DNA from 2 places in the Nocardiopsis nanhaiensis genome. Region 1 is predicted to be linked to the other one. Evidence: riboswitches for the same ligand, from Rfam matches in the RefSeq annotation. Region 1 holds a riboswitch; the other holds the start of a gene.
What was found. Region 1 has a riboswitch for cobalamin ahead of ACYVD1_RS17150 (CoA-acylating methylmalonate-semialdehyde dehydrogenase). Riboswitches for the same ligand answer to the same signal wherever they lie in the genome.
Positions count from the first base shown of each region.

Region 2: another riboswitch for cobalamin. It lies ahead of ACYVD1_RS01045 (ABC transporter substrate-binding protein); the one in region 1 lies ahead of ACYVD1_RS17150 (CoA-acylating methylmalonate-semialdehyde dehydrogenase).

Region 1 is NZ_BAAGZJ010000033.1:10,649-17,813, reverse strand. It holds gene mmsB (3-hydroxyisobutyrate dehydrogenase) at 122-1,063, opposite strand; gene ACYVD1_RS17160 (enoyl-CoA hydratase/isomerase family protein) at 1,060-2,202, opposite strand; gene ACYVD1_RS17155 (acyl-CoA dehydrogenase family protein) at 2,202-3,344, opposite strand; gene ACYVD1_RS17150 (CoA-acylating methylmalonate-semialdehyde dehydrogenase) at 3,341-4,840, opposite strand; adenosylcobalamin (AdoCbl) riboswitch at 4,839-4,985, opposite strand; gene ACYVD1_RS17145 (hypothetical protein) at 5,758-6,267, opposite strand; gene ACYVD1_RS17140 (hypothetical protein) at 6,343-6,882, shown strand; gene ACYVD1_RS17135 (hypothetical protein) at 6,932-7,165, shown strand, end outside.
Region 2 is NZ_BAAGZJ010000002.1:15,938-23,102, reverse strand. It holds gene ACYVD1_RS01055 (ABC transporter ATP-binding protein) at 1-43, opposite strand, end outside; gene ACYVD1_RS01050 (FecCD family ABC transporter permease) at 121-1,137, opposite strand; gene ACYVD1_RS01045 (ABC transporter substrate-binding protein) at 1,134-2,213, opposite strand; cobalamin riboswitch at 2,274-2,485, opposite strand; gene ACYVD1_RS01040 (hypothetical protein) at 2,618-2,761, shown strand; gene ACYVD1_RS01035 (reverse transcriptase domain-containing protein) at 2,780-3,763, shown strand; gene ACYVD1_RS01030 (protein kinase domain-containing protein) at 4,131-5,675, opposite strand; gene ACYVD1_RS01025 (hypothetical protein) at 5,731-6,054, opposite strand; gene ACYVD1_RS01020 (alpha/beta fold hydrolase) at 6,255-7,165, opposite strand, start outside.

The DNA of each region.
Region 1 (7,165 bases):
TGAGACGCCCGGCCCGGGCGCGCGGTTCTGTCCCTGTCAGTCCACTCGCGGCCCGACCCGACCGACAGCGAAGAGCCCGGGTCACGTTCAGGCACCGGCCGCCCTGACCCCCACTACCAACTCACTCGGTCCCGGGAACATCCCCCGGCTTCTCGGAACCCTCGCGGACGGCCTCAACGATCGCGGAGAAGTCCCGCTCACCGTCCAGTTCGTCGGCGAAGGCCCGGTAGATATCGGCCGCCCGGCTCCCGATCCGCGACTCCACACCGGTCTGTTCGAGCGCGTTTGCGGCCAGACCCAGGTCCTTGGCCATGAGAGAGGCCGCGAACCCCGGCTTGTAGCCGTTATTGGCCGGGCTGGCGGGAACCGGCCCCGGGACCGGACAGTAGGACGTCAGCGACCAGCACTGCCCCGAGGCCGTCGACATCACGTCGTACAGCGCCTGGTGGGTCAGGCCCAGCCGCTCCCCCAGCACGAACGCCTCGCTCACCGCCAGCATCGACGCGCCCAGGACCATGTTGTTGCAGATCTTGGCCGCCTGGCCGCCGCCCGGGCCGCCGCAGTGCACGACCTTCCTTCCCATCGCGCTCAGCAGCGGCTCCGCCGAGGGGAAATCGGACCCGTCCGCACCCACCATGAAGGTGAGCGTCCCGCCCTCGGCACCCGCGACTCCCCCGGAGACGGGTGCGTCCACGGACCGGTGTCCGGCGGCGACGGCGGCCGTGTTGGCGGAGCGTGCGTCGGCCACGTCCACCGTTGAGCAGTCGATGAACAGCGTGCCGGTCCGGGCAGCGGTCAGCAGCCCGCCGTCCGCCCCGCCCGTACCGTCGGCACCCTGGTAAGCGGCGAGCAGGTGGCGGCCGCTCGGCAGCATGGTGACGACGGCGTCGGCGCCGGCCACCGCCTCGGCTGCGGAGCCCGCCACCAGCACACCGGACCCGGCTACCCGTTCCAGGGCCTCGGGAACCAGGTCGAACCCGGTCACGGAGTGTCCGGCGGCGGCCAGGTTGGCGGCCATCGGACCGCCCATGTTGCCGAGGCCCACAAAGGCGATCGCGGTCATGGCGAGCCTCCGGTGGTGGACTGCGTGTCGGACCGCACGGAGCCGGGCGGATCCGCGAGACCGACCGGCCCGTCCGGCGCCGCTTCGAAGGCGCGGGCGACGACAGCGCCGGTGACCTCCGCGAGAGTGGCCGGGGACCACTGCGGGCTGCGGTCCTTGTCGATGACCTGGGCCCGGATACCCTCCGCGAGGTCCGGCCAGGCCAGCGCGGCGCAGGAGACCCGGTACTCCTGCTCCAGGACCTCCTCCAGGGAGCCGAGCCCGCGGGCGCGGCGCAGAGCCGCCAAGGTGGTCTTCACCGAGGTCGGCGACTTGCTCTCGATCAGATCAGCGGCCTTGGCGGCCTCCGGGTCGCCGTGGGCGCGCAGCCGCGCCACGATCTCCTCGGCGTCGTCGGAGGAGTAGCAGCTGTCGATCCAGGAACGCTGGTCTGCCAGCTTCCCGGCCGGGGCGATCTCGGCGTAGCGGCCCACCGCACCGGCGACGTCGGCCTCCGGTGCGGCCTTGGCGATCGCGGCGACCAGGTCCTCCAGCCGGTCGGAGGGCACGAAGTGGTCGGCCATGCCGGCGTAGAGCGCGTCCGCGGCACCGATCGGGGTGCCGGTGAGCGCCAGGTGGGTCCCGGTCTCGCCCGGCGCCCGCGAGAGCAGGTAGGTGCCGCCCACGTCGGGCACGAACCCGATGGTGGTCTCCGGCAGGCCCACAGAAGAGCGTTCGGTGACCACGCGGACTGCGCCGTGCGCGGACACACCGACGCCGCCGCCCATGACCACGCCGTCCATGAGGGCGACGTAGGGCTTTGCGTAACGGGCGATCCGGGCGTTGAGGTGGTACTCGTCCCGCCAGAAGTCAGCGGCCTGGTTGTCTCCGTCCACGGCGCTGGCCCTGATGGCGCGGATGTCGCCGCCCGCGCACAGGCCCCGGTCTCCGGCGCCGTCGAGCAGCACCACCGAGACCGAGTCATCCCTCTCCCAGCGGGTCAGGGCGTCGTCGAGGGCGCGGACCATGTCGTGGTCGAGCGCGTTGATGGCGCGAGGCCGGTTGAGCGTGGCGTGCCCGAGCCCGTTCCCGACGCTGAACAGGACCTTGTCGTCCTGCGGCGCCGCGGTCCCGTTGGGGGCGCTGGCATCGTTCGGCATCAGGCGGCCCCGGTCAGTCCGCGGGCGATGATCAGACTCATGATCTCGTTGGTCCCTTCCAGGATTCGGTGGACCCTCAGGTCGCGCACGATCTTCTCAATGCCGTACTCCGTCAAATAGCCGTACCCCCCGTGCAGTTGGAGGGCTTGGTCGGCGACGGTGAATCCGGCTTCCGTGGCGAACCGCTTGGCCATGGCGCACAGGTGCGCGGCCTCGGGTTCGCCCTCGTCCAGGGCTGCGGCGGCCCGCCGCAGCAGGGAGCGGGCGGCCTCCAGTTCGGTGGCCATCTCCGCGAGCCGGAACTGGAGCGCCTGGGCGTTGATCAGCGGGGCGCCGAAGGCCTCCCTGCTGCAAAGGTAGGAGGTCGTGGCCTCCAATGCAGCGAGGGCCCCGCCGAGTGAGCAGGCGGCGATACCGAGGCGGCCGCCGTTGAGCCCGTTCATCGCGATGCGGAAGCCGTCGCCCTCCGTGCCCAGGCGCCGGTTGGCGGTCAGGCGCACCCCGTCCATGAGGACCTGGCGTGTGGGCTGGGCGTTCCAGCCCATCTTGGCCTCGTCTGCGCCGAAGGAGACCCCGGGGTCGTCGCGGTGGACGACGAACGCGGAGATCCCCGCGGCGCCGTCGCCGCCGGTGCGGGCCATCACCACGTACACCTCGGAGGCGCCCGCCCCGGAGATGAACTGCTTGGACCCGGTCAGGACGTAGTCGTCGGCGTCGCGGACCGCGCGGGTGCTGAGCGCGGCGGCGTCGGACCCGGCCCCCGGTTCGGTGAGGCAGTAGCTGCCCAGTGTCTCCATGGAGCACAGGCCGGGCAGCCAGCGGGCCTTCTGGGCGTCGTCGCCGTAGCGGTCCACCATCCAGGCGACCATGTTGTGGATGGACAGGTAGCCGGCGACGGACGGGCAGCCGGTGGCCAGGGCCTCGAAGGCCACGGCGCCGTCGTGCCGGGTCAGTCCCGTGCCGCCGGAGCCCTCGGAGACGTAGAGGCCGCCCATGCCGAGTCCGGCGGCCTTGCGGAGCACGTCGACCGGGAAGTGCTTGTTCTGGTCCCACTCGACGGCGAAGGGCGCGAGGTGTTCGTCGGCGAACCCGCGCGCGGTCTCGGCCAGCGCGCGCTGTTCGTCCGTGGTCGCGGGGGTCACCGGACAACCGGGATAGTGAACTCCGCGCCCTCCTTGACCCCGGAGGGCCAGCGCGAAGTGACGGTCTTGGTGCGGGTGTAGAAGCGGATGGAGTCGGGCCCGTGCTGGTTGAGGTCGCCGAATCCGGAGCGCTTCCAGCCGCCGAAGGTGTGGTAGGCGACGGGCACCGGGATGGGCACGTTCACGCCGACCATGCCGGTCTCGACCCGCTGTGAGAAGTCGCGCGCGGTGTCGCCGTCCCGGGTGAAGATGGAGACCCCGTTGCCGTACTCGTGCTCGCTGGGCAGGCGCAGGGCCTCCGCGTAGTCGGCGGCGCGCACCACGCACAGCACCGGGCCGAAGATCTCCTCACGGTAGATCCGCATGTCCGGGGTGACGCGGTCGAAGAGGGAGGCTCCGGTGAAGAAACCGTCCTCGTGGCCCGCGACCTTGTGGCCGCGGCCGTCGACCACCAGTTCGGCGCCCTCCTCGACGCCCAGCCCCACATAGGAGTCGACCTTCTCCAGGGCTCCCTTGGACACGAGCGGGCCGAAGTCGGCGCCGGGGTCGTCGGAGGTGCCGACCGTCAGGCCGGAGATGCGCTCGGTGAGCTTGGCGACTAAGGCGTCCGCGGTCTTCTCACCCACGGGAACCGCGACGGAGATGGCCATGCAGCGTTCTCCAGCCGAACCGTATCCGGCGCCGATGAGGGCGTCGGCGACCTGGTCGAGGTCCGCGTCGGGCATGACGACCATGTGGTTCTTGGCCCCGCCGAAGCACTGGGCGCGCTTGCCGTGCGCGGTGGCGGTGGAGTAGACGTGCTCGGCGATCGGAGTGGAGCCCACGAAGCCCACCGCGGCCACGCGGGGGTCGGTGAGCAGGGTGTCCACGGTCTCCTTACCGCCGTTGACGACGTTGAGCACGCCCGGGGGCAGTCCGGCCTCCAGGAACAGTTCGGCCAGCCGGAGCGGCACCGAGGGGTCGCGTTCGGAGGGCTTGAGGATGAAGGCGTTCCCGCAGGCCAGCGCGGGCGCGGCCTTCCAGAGCGGAATCATCGCCGGGAAGTTGAACGGGGTGATGCCCGCGACCACACCGAGGGGCTGGCGCAGGGAGTGCACGTCGATCCCGGCGCCCGCGTTGTCGGAGAACTCGCCCTTGGCCAGGTGCGGGATACCGGCGGCGAACTCGACCACCTCCAGCCCCCGCTGGAGATCGCCGTGCGCGTCGGCGACGGTCTTGCCGTGCTCGGCGGACAGCGCCCGAGCGATGGACTCCCGCTCCGGCTCGACCAGCTGCAGGAAGCGCAGCAGGACCCGGGCCCTGCGCTGGGGGCTCCAGGAGCCCCAGTCGATCTGCGCTGCCTCGGCGTCGGCGATGACCTGTTCGGTCTCCGCCCGGTCCGCCAGGGGGACGCGCGCCTGCACCCGGCCGGTGTTGGGGTCGTAGACGTCGCCGAAGCGACCGGACCGGCCCGGGACGTTCTTGCCATGCACGAAATGCGTCAGCTCGCTGACCATGCGTGTTCACTCCATCCTCGTGGATCACACGAATTCCCTGGCCGCGAGCGGTGGCCTGACTCCCGGTGTTGTCCCCGGTCACAGTGGCGGGACCGTGCTGGATTCGCACCAGCTTCCCCGCTCCGCGGCCACCTCACCATATAGTTGGACGTCCTACTAAATCTAGGCCCGGGACGCCTTGGATCACGCGCGACCGCGGAGCCGAAGGCCAAGGACACTGCGGAGGACAGCGCCAGCTGCGACACCGCAGCGAACGGACATACCCGACCCTTTGCCGGAGGGGCGACACCCCCAGTAGGCTCTGCGACTTGTGACCGCCAAGGAGCCGCCCCGCGCAACCGACCATGTCCTCGCCCTGACCCCCGAGTGGCGAACCGTCGACACCACACTGCGTGTACTCCTGGTGATCCACAGCGTCACCGCCGCCACCCGCATCGCCGACATCCTCCCGGCGCTCCACGACCCCCGCGTCCAGCTCTACTGCGCCCAGACCAGCGGTGCCGTCTTCGCCAACGGCGTCCAGGAGTACATCCGGGAGAACGGTGTCCGCCACCTCCCCTGGGACCAGGCACGGGAAATGGAATTCGACCTCGTCGTCACCGCCAGCCTCGGCGATAATCTGCACGAGATAAATTCCCCGATCCTGAGAATTCCCCACGGCAACGGATATAATAAGAGGTGGAAGCAGGAAGCAGGAAGCAGGAAGCAGGAAGCAGGAAGCAGGAAGCAGGAAGCAGGAAGCAGGAAGCAGGAAGCAGGAAGTCTTCGGACTCTCCGACGGGACCCTCAAGCACGAAGGGCGCCTGGTTCCCTCCGCCATCGCGCTCTCACACACCGAACAGTTCGACCGGCTCCGCGAAGGCTGCCCCGACGCGCTCCCCCTCGCCTTTCTCGCTGGCGACCCCTGCTACGACCGGCTACTCGCCAGCGCGCCGAGGCGGCTCAACTACCGCGACGATCTCGGCCTGCGCCCCGGACAGAAACTCATCACCGTCAATTCCACCTGGAAGACCGATTCCCTTTTCGGGTCCCACCCCTCGCTCGTACCACGGCTCCTCTCCCGACTCCCGTACGATGAATACCGCCTCGCGCTCGTCCTGCACCCCAATGTCTGGTCCTCGCACAGTGAGCGCCAGATCGAGGCGTGGTTCGACGAAACCCTCCGCTCCGGCCTCCTCCTGATCCCGCCCGACGAGGGCTGGCGCGCCGCCGTCACCGCCGCCGACCTCGTCCTCTCCGACCACGGCTCCGTCAGCGTCTACGCCGCCGCCCTCGGTCGCCCGGTCCTGCTCTCCCCCGGCGGCCGCGACTCCGTCGACCCCGACTCCGCGCTCGGCCGCCTCTACGAAGCAGCCCAGCCCCTCGACCCCCACGCACCGTTCCCGCCCCAGTTCCACCAGGCGGAGAAGCTCCGCGACCACACGCACGAGACCGCCCGATCCTGGATCAGCTCCGCGCCCGAGCAGTCGCTCGACCTCATCCGCGCCGAGGCCTACCGGATCATGGGAGTCGATCCGCCCGCGCGCGCCCCCGCGCTCCTCGCCGTGCCGCCGCCGAGGGTCCGGAGCCTCGGGACCGCCTCCCTGTGGGTCGCCGTCACCCCGGTGGAGGACTCCCTCGCCGTCCACAGGGTTCCCGCCGCCGCGAACCCCGACGGCCCGGGGATCCTGGTCGTGTCCGACGCCGAACTCGACCACCGCCTCGCCGGGGCCGCCGACGCCTTCACCGTCGCGGAGGGGAACCTCCCCGCCGACGAGGAACTGTGGTCCGACACCGTGTTCGCCCACAGGCCCGGCGCGAGGCTCACCGTCGTGCACTCCCCCGAGGGCGCCCGCCTGCGTACCCGTGAAGGAGCGCTCTTCCGGCTCCGCTTCGAAAGCTCCCTCGACGACGACCACCTGGCCGTGTGCATCCTCGCCGAACGCCTCATCACGGCTGACCACCCTCCCACCCCGGCGGCGCTCGCGGCCCGCAGCCCGCTGAGGATCCGGATCTCCCTGGAGCGCACACTCACCGTCCCCTTCGAGGTCTACACCCACTGATTTCCGGATTCCACCGACATCACGCGACCACGCTCAGTAGCTTCATGCCATGCCCGGATTCGACCACGAACTTCAGGTACGGCTGCTCCAGAACAGGCCGTCCCTGGTGCCCTTCATGCTCAGCGACACGCTTGGCTTCCCTGTGCCCGACTTCGCCCGTGCGGAGCTCGGCTGCGGTGACCACACCAAGCTCAAGCCCAAGCCGTTCAAGTCAGACAACGTGGTCGTTCTCTACGACGACGACGGCGGAAAGCTACTGGCCATCATCTCGGAGGTCCAACAG
Region 2 (7,165 bases), on a different contig from region 1:
CGATGCGGTCGGCGATCCGGTGCACCACACCGTCGGCGCGCAGGTGGCCGCCCCCGGAGCCGGTCTCGGGCGGACCGTGACCGGACCATCCGCGGCCGGGTGAACTGGATCCGGGAGAGCTCACGTCTGCCTCCTCGAGCGGTACAGAACGGCGATGAAAGCGGGCACGCCGACGAGCGAGGTGACCACACCCACAGGGATCTCCTGCGGGTCCAGGACGGTCCGGGCCAGCGTGTCCACCCACACCAGGAACACGGCCCCGATCAGCGCGGTCACCGGAAGCAGCCGGGCATGCATCGACCCGGTCAGGATCCGGGTGGCGTGCGGCAGGATCAGCCCGACGAACCCGACCGCGCCCACGCTGCTCACGAGTGCGGCGGTGAGCAGGGCAGTCGCGGTCAGCAGCAGCACACGCGCCCGCGCCACACGCACGCCGAGCGAGGCCGCGGCCTCCTCCCCGAAAGCGAACGCGTCCAAGGTGGTGGTGTGGGCCAGGCACACGGCCAGCACGACCACCAGGACTCCCGCGCACAGAGCCACGTCGGCCCAGCCCACGTTGCTGAAGGAACCCAGCAGCCAGAAGAGCACGCCCTGCGTGGTCTCGGCGTCGGCCGACAGGAGCACGATGAACGAGGTCAGGGCCGAGAAGAGCTGCATGGCCGCGACCCCGGACAGCACGACCCGGTCCATGGTCCCGCCGAGGGTGTGGCTGAGCAGCATGACCATCCCGAAGGAGAGCAGCGCACCGAGGAAGGCCCCGGCCGACAGGGAGAGCACACCGGCGCCCCAACCGAGCACGATCACCGCGACCGCACCGGTGGAGGCGCCGGACGAGACCCCGAGCACGAAGGGGTCGGCCAGCGGGTTTCGCAGCAGGGACTGCATGACCGCACCGCACAGGGCCAGCCCCGCCCCGCACACCGCGGCGATGAGGGTGCGCGGCATGCGCAGGTCCCACACGATGCCGTCCTGGATGGGGGTCAGGGGGCTCTCGCCGATCCCGAGGCGGGCACCGAGCGAGGCCCACACCTCGCCGGGGGTGATGGCCGCGGGGCCGATGGTCACGGTCACCGAGACCGACACCGCCAGCGCCGTCAGCCCGCCCACCAGGAGCAGGGTCAGGCGGGCGCCTCTCACTGGGCGAGCCCGAGATCCCGAAGTCCGTCGGCCACCTGCTCGACACCCTCGACGGTCCGGATCGAGGGGTTCATGGCCTGGCCGCTGAGCAGGACGTAGCGCTCCTCCTGCACGGCGGTCAGGTTGCTGGTGGCGGGGTGGTCCGCCAGGAAGGCGATCTTCTCCTCGGCCGACTCGGCGGTTTGGGAGTCGCGCGTGAGGTCGCCGAGCACTATGGCGTCGGGGTCGCGGTCGGCGACGGTCTCCCAGTTGATCTGGGGCCACTCCTCATCGGTGTCGTCGAAGGCGTTCTCCGCGCCGATCTCCGCCGTGATGGCCCCGGGCGCGCCGCAGCAGCCGGCGAGGAAGGGGGACTCGGAGTTGGCGAACCAGTACATGAGGGAGACGTCGGAGGCGTCGAGTCCTTCGGTCGCGGTGTCCACGCGGCTCTGGAGTTCGCCGACGAGTTCGTCGCCGCGATCCTCGGCGTCGAAGAGGTGGGCGAGGTCTTCGATCTCCTCGTACACGGCGTCGAGGGTGAGCTCCTCGGACCGGGAACCGTCGCCGCCGCCTTCGTTGTCCTTGCCCCAGGCACAGTCGGACGGTGAGACGTAGGCGGGCACGCCGAGGTCTTCGAACTGGTCACGGGTGGCGACACCGCCCTGGCCGACCGTGGAGGCGAACGAGGCGCTGACGAAGTCCGGTTCGGTGTCCAGGACCCGTTCGAAGGAGGGCTGGTTCTCGGCCAGGCGCGGGATCGCATCGGCCGCCTCTTCCAGACCGTCCATGACCGGGTCGGTCCAGGTGGCGCTGCCGACGATGCGGTCCTCCAAGCCGAGGGAGAGGAGGATCTCGGTGCTGCCCTGGTTGAGGGAGACGGCCCGTTCCGGCGGCGCCTCAGCGGTGACCTCGTGGCCGCAGTTGTCGAGAGTCCGCGGGTAGCCGGCCGCATCGGCGTCGGAGGGGCCGGCCTCGGTCCCGTCGGGGGACGTGCAGGCGGCGAGCAGGAGGGAGGAGGTGAGGAAGAAGGCCGTCACCCGGAATGGGTTGCGACGGGACGTGTGGGAGAACGCGTAGCGGGTCGCGAGCTGGGACATGGGTGTGCCTCAGAGGTGTCGGGGCTCGAGCGCGGAGCCTGGTTTCTGATTCCTCGTGCACGTGCAACGGAGGTGCCAGCAGGTCTTCGGACTCGGGTTCAACCGGACGGAGCGCCTTCCCAGGCGGCGCCTCCCCGGCCCTGCGGTCGAGGGGGCCCTTCCCAGTGGCATTCGTGCTCCGCCCGTCCCCCACACCGCTGCGCGTCAGTTCCGGATTCACACCGGATTCCCTGACCACATCTGTGGTATCGACTGGCCGGGGAAGAGTACCAAGCCACCTGAACCCGGGGAGCCCCGACCCATCTGTATAAGATCTGGAACCGGCTCTCCTCGGGCACCTATTTCCCGCCGCCGGTGAAGGCGGTGGAGATCCCCAAGGCCGGGGGTAAAGGGGTGTCCTGGGCGTGCCGACCGTGGCTGACCGGATCGCCCAGACGGTGGTCGGGATGTATCTGGAGGCGAAGGTCGAACCGATCTTCCATCCGGACTCCCATGGCTACCGACCTGGGAGGTCGGCGTTGGACGCGGTCGGGGTGTGCCGTCGGTAGTGCTGGCGGGCCAACTGGGTGCTCGATCTGGACATCCGGGCGTACTTTGACACCGTTCCGTGGGACCTCGTGCTCAAAGCGGTCGCCCACCACATTGCACCGGACCAGAAATGGATCCTGCTCTATGTCGAGCGGTGGCTGCAAGCACCGCTGCGGCAGGAAGACGGGATGCTGGTCGAGCGGGATCGCGGGACCGCGCAGGGGCCGGGTATCTCACCGTTGCTCGCCAACCTGTTCATGCATTACGCGTTCGACGGCTGGCTGGTGCGGGAATTTCCCTCGGTCACCTTCGAACGGTACTGCGATGACGCGGTGGTGCACTGTCGCAGCCAGAAGCAGGCGATCTTTGTCAGGGATGCGATCGCGCGGCGGCTGAGGGGCAGCCTGGAGTTGCATCCGGACAAGACCCGCATCGTCTACTGCAAGGACGCGGACCGGCAAGGCTTGTATGAGCACACCAAGTTCACGTTCTTGGGGTATGAGTTCCGGCCGCGGCTGGCCAGGAACAAGCACGGGAAACACTTCGTGTCGTTTCTGCCGGCTGTGAGCACGGACGCGATGAAGGCCATGGGGCGGGAGATCCGGTCCTGGCACCTGGCCCGCCGCAGTGACAAGTCCCTGGACGACCTTGCGCGCATGTTCAACAGCATCGTGCAGGGGTGGGTCAACTACTACGGGCGCTTCTACAGTCCGAGTTGCTCTACTTCCTCCGCGGGCTCAACCGGCAGCTGGTCTGGTGGGCCTGTCGGAAATACAGACAACGGCTGCGCAACCGGGAACGCCGTGCGATGGGCTGGCTTGCCGAGATCGCTTGTCGGTCTCCGCGCCTGTTCGCGCACTGGCGTCTTGGTGCACGTCCTGACGGTTGGGCGATGGGAGTCGAATGCCTGGAAATCGGGCCTGTCCGGTTCGGGAAGGGGCCTTCGGAAAGGGACCTCAGCCGGAGGCGCCTCGTCGGCGGCCCACTTCACTCGGAGGGCGGGCCGTGGAAACCTACCGTGAGCGATCACTGCAAGGCGCCACGGTCCGACCCTACTGAGGGGATGAGCGCGTAGGTATTGTCCGAGCCTGGTAGGGGAGTGCGACCAGGGCACTGTGGACCACCAGCCAGACCGTCCTGTTCTTCACCGGCCCGGAGGTCGGCGGGAAGCTGGTCGTGACCGCTTGCCTCGACCAGAGCTTCGCCCTGGTCGACCCGGAGTTCCCGGTCGCGTGAGGACAGCCGAGTCGACGCCTTAATCGGCCAGGGCAAACACGCGCGCGAGGACCCCACGGCCGACCGTGGCGACGCGTTGGCCAGAGGTGCTCCCACCCGCACCCCGTCGGCGCGGAGGAGTTCTGCGACCAGGACCGAGGCTTCTCCGCACAGTCACGACCCGGGCGGACCAAAGGAGGCGGCGACCTCCTCCACGAGGGGCCGGTACACCTCACGCAGGTCCGCGGGAAAGTTGGCGAAGAGGAAGTACTCGGCCCGCTCCTCGGTCCGGAGCTTCCGCTGCTCGAGGAGCCACCGCTCGGACTCCGCACGCGCAGGGTTGGTGTGGAGTCCCTCCAAGGACCCGACGTCCCACACCTCGGACCCAGGGGAGAGGTCCTCCAAAACCAGGAACTCCCAGTCCTCGAGGCCGCCCTCAGCGTAGCCCTCCTCCCAGCGCTTCAGCCCTTCCACACCGGGCGTCGGTTCACCGTCGTGGTGGTACACGCTGAGCACCAGCGTCAGGTCCTCCACGTACGGGTCGCGCAGGGTGTATCTGACCACGGCCGCATCATTGCCCTCCAGAGCCTCATCGGTCATGTCCGTGCTCTGCCAGTCCTCCGGCACCCGGGCAGTGAAACTGTCGTTCTCCAGAGTCGTGAACCCGATCTCCTCGACCGGGGGCAGCGGGCCCGCACTGTGCGTGGGTGCCGGGGAAGTCGGCTCCTCTCCGGCCTCGACGGGGGACTCCGGCGGCGTCCACGGCCCCCTCAGGTTCCCCCAGGGGCCGGTGAACACGGCGGCGGCGACCACGGCCACTGCCAGGACCGAGCTGAGGACGGCGGTCACAGGACCTTTCCGGAACGGGCGCCGCCCGACCGGGTCGGAACCCACCGATCTCCCCTCGTCCGACGGTTTCCCGACCAGCTCCAACGCGCGTTCCACGGTCAACCGCTGATCGGGGTCGCGGACCAACAGCCCTTCGATGAGCTCACGCAACGGTCCCTCGCACGGTGGCGCGGGGATCGGGCTGGCCAGGATCGCGCTGAGACTGGTGGCGAGGTTGTCCCTCCGGAAGGGCGACTCCCCGGACACAGCCGCGTACAGGGTCGCGCCCAGACTCCACAGGTCCGAGGGCGGCTCGGCGCTCTTGTGTTCCAGCCGCTCGGGCGCCAAGTACTCGGCGGTGCCCAAGACCGAACCGGTCGTGGTCAGTGACACCGAACCGCTCTCCAGGACACTCGCGATGCCGAAATCGGTCAGGACGGCAGTCGGCTCTCCGCCGGTGAGCATGATGTTGGCCGGTTTGATGTCGCGGTGCACCACCCCGGAACGGTGGGCCGCCGACAGGGCTTCGAGCAGGGTCCGTGCCACGGACAGGGCTTCTTCGGCCGTCAGCGGCCCCGCCTCGTTCAGGCGGGTACGCAGGGACACACCGTCGATCAAGGACATGACGATGAACGGAGTGTCGTCGACCTCCAGGACGTCGTGCACGGTGACCACGGAGGGATGGTTGATCCGGGCGGTGGCTTGCGACTCCCGCGCCACCCACGCCTTGGCCGACTCCCGAGCTTCCCGGGACAGGTGTTCTGGGAGTAGCACCTCCTTGATGGCGACCTCACGGCGCAGGCGGGGGTCGTGGGCACGCCAGACGACTCCCATGCCGCCGCTGCCGAGCTCGCCGCGTATCAGGTATCGGTCGATGGAGGTCCGCTGCATCGTGAACTCTCAGGTGGGGACGGAGGCACCAACAGGGTAGTCCCCCTGGCCCGCCTCACCTGGGCCTCCGGTCGCGTGCCCGCCAGGCGTGGCCGTGTCCGTCGAGCTGCACCCGGTTCGGGGAGCAGATTCTGACCCCGCAGTAGTCCACGTCGTCCCACGCCCGGTCCCAGTCGGCGGGGTCCTCCCGTTCGAAGACCAGACGGTCATAGCCGGAGTAGTCGTCGTTGCGGTGGGTGTGGTCGATGTTGCGCGGGACCTCACGGGCCGGGCTCACCTCCTCGTTGAAGCAGTACTCGACGGTGGTCCGGTGCTCACCGTCGGGATTGTGGAAGACGGCGTTCTCGAACGGCTCCCCGCCTTTCAGCGATCGCCTCACTGCCCACACCGGACTCGCGTGTCTAATACGACAAGAAGCGCCAGGAGGGAAACACCACGTCCCAGCGACCTCGCCCCTTCCCGGCGACGTATCGATGTGCTCTCCGCATGCTCCGAGACGGCACCTCCTACCAACCCCCAGGGCAGCTTGACGAAAACCACTGGGGAACCCTTACGCAACACACCCGGGTACGGCGGCGGTCAGCCGCGGGCGTCCGGGCAGGTGGTGCCGTCCTCGGGCGGGGACGCCGTCACTAGGAAGTCGTCGACGGCCTCGGTCACGCACTCGCTGCCGCTGAAGAACCCGTAGGCACCGTGCCCGGCGCCCTCGTAGGTGAGGAGGGAAGCACGGTCGCCGAGCTGTTCGGCGACGCGGGCGGCCTGGTTGTGGCCGGTGATCGGGTCCGCGACGGTGGAGGTGAGCAGGATCGGTGCCTCCCGGTCCGTCTCCTGCCCGTGTTGGGGTCTGGTGGCTGGGTGGTGCCCGCCCAGGCAGTCGGCGATTCGCTGAACGGCGTTCGGACTGAGCCCCACGTCCGGGCCGTGTTCGTCACCAGTGCGTTCCATGAGGTCGTGCCACCCCTCGTGGTCATCGACGGCGAGGTCGTAGTCGGAGCAGAAGTTGGCCACGGAAAGGCCCCGCGAGTCCTGGATCTCGACCGGCGGCCCGGCGTCCTCCTCGTCCCCGCCGCAGGCAGTGCCCTCGGCCACCTGCCCGGAGCCGAGTGCCGCCAGGTGGTCGGCCAGCCCCGCCCAGTCCGGCTCGTACGCACACTCGTGGACCTGTTCAACGAGCTCGTAGGAGGTGAGGGGGCCCTCCTGCCCCTCCAAGCCGTCGGCATCGGCCCGTTCGAGGAGATCGGCCCAGATCTCGGGCACGCTTTGACCATGGAGTGCACACGAGCCCTCGTCAGCACACCAGTCGACGAACGCGTCGAAAGCTGCCTGCATGGATTCCACGCGCAGTCCCACGAAGTCTTCGGTGTCCGCGTTCCGGTCGACGAGACCGTCCAGAGCCATGGCCCGTACACGGTCCGGGTACTGCTCAGCATAGAGCGCACCGACAGCCGTGCCGTATGAGGTCCCGTAGGCGGTGATGCGCTCTTCCCCCA